2 regions of the Streptomyces sp. NPDC087859 genome follow, and region 1 is predicted to be linked to the other one. Evidence: riboswitches for the same ligand, from Rfam matches in the RefSeq annotation. Region 1 holds a riboswitch; the other holds the start of a gene.

What was found. A riboswitch is a leader RNA that binds a small molecule or an ion and turns the genes downstream of it on or off. The one in region 1 is predicted to bind thiamine pyrophosphate.
Region 2: it holds a riboswitch for thiamine pyrophosphate, as region 1 does, so the genes downstream of both, thiC (phosphomethylpyrimidine synthase ThiC) here and thiO (glycine oxidase ThiO) in region 1, are expected to answer to the same signal.

The regions. Positions count from the first base shown of each region.
Region 1 covers NZ_JBIUUU010000006.1:463,717-465,912, forward strand. Annotated here, with positions in the region: gene ACIOHP_RS17450 (NAD(P)/FAD-dependent oxidoreductase) at 1-540, opposite strand, end outside; gene ACIOHP_RS17455 (hypothetical protein) at 573-923, opposite strand; TPP riboswitch at 976-1,087, shown strand; gene thiO (glycine oxidase ThiO) at 1,085-2,196, shown strand, end outside.
Region 2 covers NZ_JBIUUU010000002.1:191,264-193,459, forward strand. Annotated here, with positions in the region: gene thiC (phosphomethylpyrimidine synthase ThiC) at 1-823, opposite strand, end outside; TPP riboswitch at 816-1,005, opposite strand; gene ACIOHP_RS04770 (YibE/F family protein) at 1,077-2,196, shown strand, end outside.

The DNA of each region.
Region 1 (2,196 bases):
CGGCCGTTCGGCGGCCTCCACGACCGTGACCGCGCAGCCCGCCTCCCGCGCGGCGGTGGCGAACTCGGCGCCGATCCAGCCCGCGCCGACCACCACGATGTCGTGCTGCCGGGCGAGTACGGGCCGCAGCCGCTCGGCGTCGTCGAGGGTGCGCAGCAGATGCACGCCGGGGACGCCCTCCGCGCCGGGCAGCCGGATCGGTTCGGCACCGGTGGCGAGGACCAGGACGTCGTACGGCACGGGCCCGCACTCGGTGTCGAGTTCGTGCTCGGCGGGGCGGACGCCCAGCACCTCGCGGCCCAGTTCCAGTGCGATACCGAGTGCCTCGAAGTCGACGTCGAAGGCGGAGCCCTCGGCCTTGCCGAGCAGTACGGCCTTCGACAGCGGCGGCCGGTCGTACGGCTGATGCGGCTCCGCGCCGATGAGGGTCACGGTGCCGGTGAAGCCCTGTTCGCGCAGGGCCACCGCGGTCTGTACGCCGGCCATGCCCGCGCCGACCACGACCACGCGCCGCTGAGACTGCTCCGTCTGCTCGCTCACCGGATCACCATAGACAACTGACAATTTGTCAGTCAGCGGTCCTGCACCGTGACCTGCTCCACAACGCTCGTCCCGCTGCCCGGCTGCGACTCCCACTCCCAGCGCTCCTCCAGCCGCACCCGCCCGTCCGGCAGTTCGACGACCGTGGACACGCAGTGCCCCGATGAGGTCGTCCCGTCGTGCTTGAGCTGGACGTACCGGAAGTCGAGCCGGTCGCCCTCGCGGGTGCCGACCAGATGCCCGCGCACGACGTCGCCGCCCGTGTACTCGGCCCAGATCTCGCCGCTCTTCTCGTGGTACGCGAACCGGGTGCGGGTACCCACCTGACCTGGGGCCTGGTCGGCGACGGGGGCGAGGACGAGGCCGTCCAGCGAGCGGGGCATGGCAGCAGGCTCCCTTACACAAGCGCAAAACCAAGAGCTAGGGTGGCCAACGTAGAGCACTCGCGGGAGCCCGGACGCACCGGGCTGAGAGGGAGGCTGGCGGCCTCCGACCGTACGAACCTGATCCGGGTCATGCCGGCGAAGGGAGGGGCTGGACGCCCATGTCCTCACGTACGTCAGACGTCCTCGTCGTCGGGGGCGGAATCATCGGCCTCGTCACGGCCTGGCGGGCCGCGCAGCGCGGTTTCGCCACGGCCGTCGTCGATCCCGAACCGGGCGGCGGGGCCGCCCAGGTGGCCGCCGGGATGCTGGCCGCCGTCACGGAACTGCACTACGGCGAGCAGACCCTGCTGGGCCTGAACCTGGCCTCGGCCCGCCGCTATCCGGAGTTCGCGGCCGAGCTCACCGAGCTGACCGGCCACGACCTCGGCTACCGCCGCTGCGGCACGCTCGCCGTCGCACTGGACGCCGACGACCGTGCCCATCTGCGGGAACTGCACGCCCTGCAGCAGGAGTCGGGCCTGGATTCGGAGTGGCTGTCCGGGCGGGAGTGCCGGCGCCTGGAGCCGATGCTCGCACCGGGTGTGCGCGGCGGGCTGCGGGTCGACGGCGACCATCAGATCGACCCCCGGCGGCTGATCAAGGCGCTGCTGGCCGCCTGCGAGCGGGCGGGCGTGGTCTTCCACCGCCTCTGGGCCGAGCGCCTGGACCTCGTGGCGGACCGGGCCGCCGGCATCACGGCCACCGACGGCACCCGGCTGGGCGCGGCCCAGGTGGTGCTCGCCGCCGGCAGCCTCAGCGGGCGGCTCGCCGGTGTCCCCGACGAGGTCCTGCCGCCGGTGCGCCCCGTGAAGGGGCAGGTGCTGCGGCTGACCGTGCCACAGCGGTACGCGCCCTTCCTGAACCGGACCGTGCGGGCCGTGGTCCGTGGCAGCCAGGTCTATCTGGTGCCGCGCGAGAACGGCGAGCTGGTGATCGGGGCGACCAGCGAGGAGCAGGGCTGGGACACCTCGGTGACCGCGGGCGGGGTGTACGAGCTGCTGCGCGACGCCCATGAGCTGGTGCCGGGCATCACGGAGCTGCCGCTCACGGAGACCCGCGCGGGACTGCGCCCCGGTTCCCCCGACAACGCTCCGCTGCTCGGACCGACCGAGCTCCCGGGGCTGCTCCTGGCGACCGGCCACTATCGCAACGGTGTGCTGCTCACGCCGGTCACCGGCGACGCGATGGCCCATGTGCTGACCACGGGTGAACTGCCGGACGAGGTCCGCGC
Region 2 (2,196 bases), on a different contig from region 1:
TGCCGTCCACCTTCTCCAGTGCCTGGTAGAGCGGCACCGTACCGATGGGGACGGGGGAGTTGCGCAGCACCCACTCGCGCGTGGTGTGGATGTTGCGGCCGGTGGACAGATCCATGACCGTGTCGGCGCCCCAGCGGGTCGCCCAGGTCATCTTCTCGACCTCCTCCTCGATGGAGGAGGTCACCGCGGAGTTGCCGATGTTGGCGTTGACCTTCACCAGGAACCGCTTGCCGATGATCATCGGCTCGATCTCGGGGTGGTTGACGTTGGCCGGGAGGACCGCGCGGCCCGCCGCGATCTCCTCCCGGACGACTTCGGGGGCCAGGTTCTCCCGCAGGGCCACGTACTCCATCTCCGGCGTGATCTCGCCTCGGCGCGCGTAGGCGAGCTGCGTGACCGCTCCACCGTCGCGGCTACGGCGCGGTAGCCGGGGCCGCCCGGGGAAGACCGCGTCGAGGTTGCGGAGGTTGCCGCCCCGCGGCGAGGTGTGCTTGATGCCGTCGTCCTCGGGGCGGGCGGGACGGCCCGCGTACTCCTCGGTGTCGCCGCGGGCGATGATCCAGTTCTCCCGGAGCGGAGCCAGACCCCGCCGGACGTCGGTATCGACCAGGGGATCGGTGTACGGACCCGATGTGTCGTACAGCGTGACCGACTGCCCGTTGGTGAGGTGCACCTGACGGACCGGCACCCGCACATCGGGGCGCGAGCCCTCGACATACGCCTTGTGCCAGCCGATGGACTTCCCGACCTCCGCGGACTGTTCGCCCTGAATGGGCTTTTCGTCCTGGCTGAAGGCAGGCGTGCGCGCGTCCTTGATGGTCATGAGACCTACTCCCTACGCCGGCATTACCCGGTAACAGGTTCGGCGGTCGACGCAGCGGCTTCCGTCTGCCGACGTTTCGTGTGGAACGTCACTCGCTGGTGACGATGTTCCACGTGAAACATCGCTGGGACGGAGGTCAGCGCCCTCTCAGCCCGGTGCTCCGAGCTCCCGCGTGTACAAAGGTGCCCCCACGCTAGCGTCAATTCGGGCGCGGTGAACAGAGGGCCCCTGTCGTTCTTGCGATGATCGGTCGGTGACCACGACACATCAGCCCCCGTTCCCACCGCCCGAGCCTCCTCGCAGGCCCGGCTCCGGCAACGGGCCCGGCAACAGACCCGGACCCGCCGACGGGCAGGGCGGCGGGTACGGCCCGGGCCCGGGCTCCGGCGACTGGTACGAGCAGGGAAACGGCACCGGTGACGGGTTCGGCCAGGAGCCCGGATCGGGCGGCCGGTTCGAGCAGGGGACCGGTTCCGGCGGCCACGGGCACGAGGCCGGTGGCGATGGCGGGCACAGGCATGGGCATGGCCCCGGTTCCGGTGGCGGGGGCACAGTCGGTGGCACCGGCGGTGGCGGTGGCGGTGGCGGCGGACACGGTCATTCGCACAGCCACAGTCACGGCCCGGCGGCCCCCGTCTCCAAGCACCTGCGCAAGGTCATCGCCGCGATCCTCATCCCCTTCGGCGTCGCCGTGATCGTCGGGCTCGTCGTGCTGTGGCCGGGGGGCGCGCCGGGTCATGAGCGCACCGGCGTCGGCTTCGACCGGCAGACCCAGCAGGCCACGGTCACCAAGGTCGTGAGCGTGAGCTGCAAGTCGGTCAACGCCTCGGGCGAGACCCCGACCGGCGACACCTCCACCGCCGAGGGCTCCTCCGCCCAGCAGCAGGCCGACGGCGACTGCAAGAAGGCGACGATCCGCGTCGACACCGGCGACGACAAGGGCCGTACGTTCACCGAGATCGTGCAGCCGGACCAGTCACGGCAGTTGGACCAGGGCGAGAAGGTCGTGGTCGCCTACGAGCCCTCCGCTCCCAAGGACCTGCAGTACTCGGTCACCGACGTGAACCGCAGGCTCCCCATGGCGCTGCTCGCCGGCATCTTCGCACTCGCCGTCGTGGTCGTCGGGCGGTTGCGGGGCGTCATGGCGCTGGTCGCGCTGGCCATCAGCTTCATGATCCTGAACTTCTTCATCCTGCCCGCGATCCTGCAGGGCTCGAACCCGCTGGTCGTGGCCGTGGTCGGGGCGAGCGCCATCATGCTGATCGCCCTGTATCTGTGCCATGGACTGTCGGCGAGAACATCCGTGGCCGTGCTCGGCACGCTGATCTCGCTGCTGCTGATCGGCGTGCTCGGCTCGCTGTTCATCGACTGGG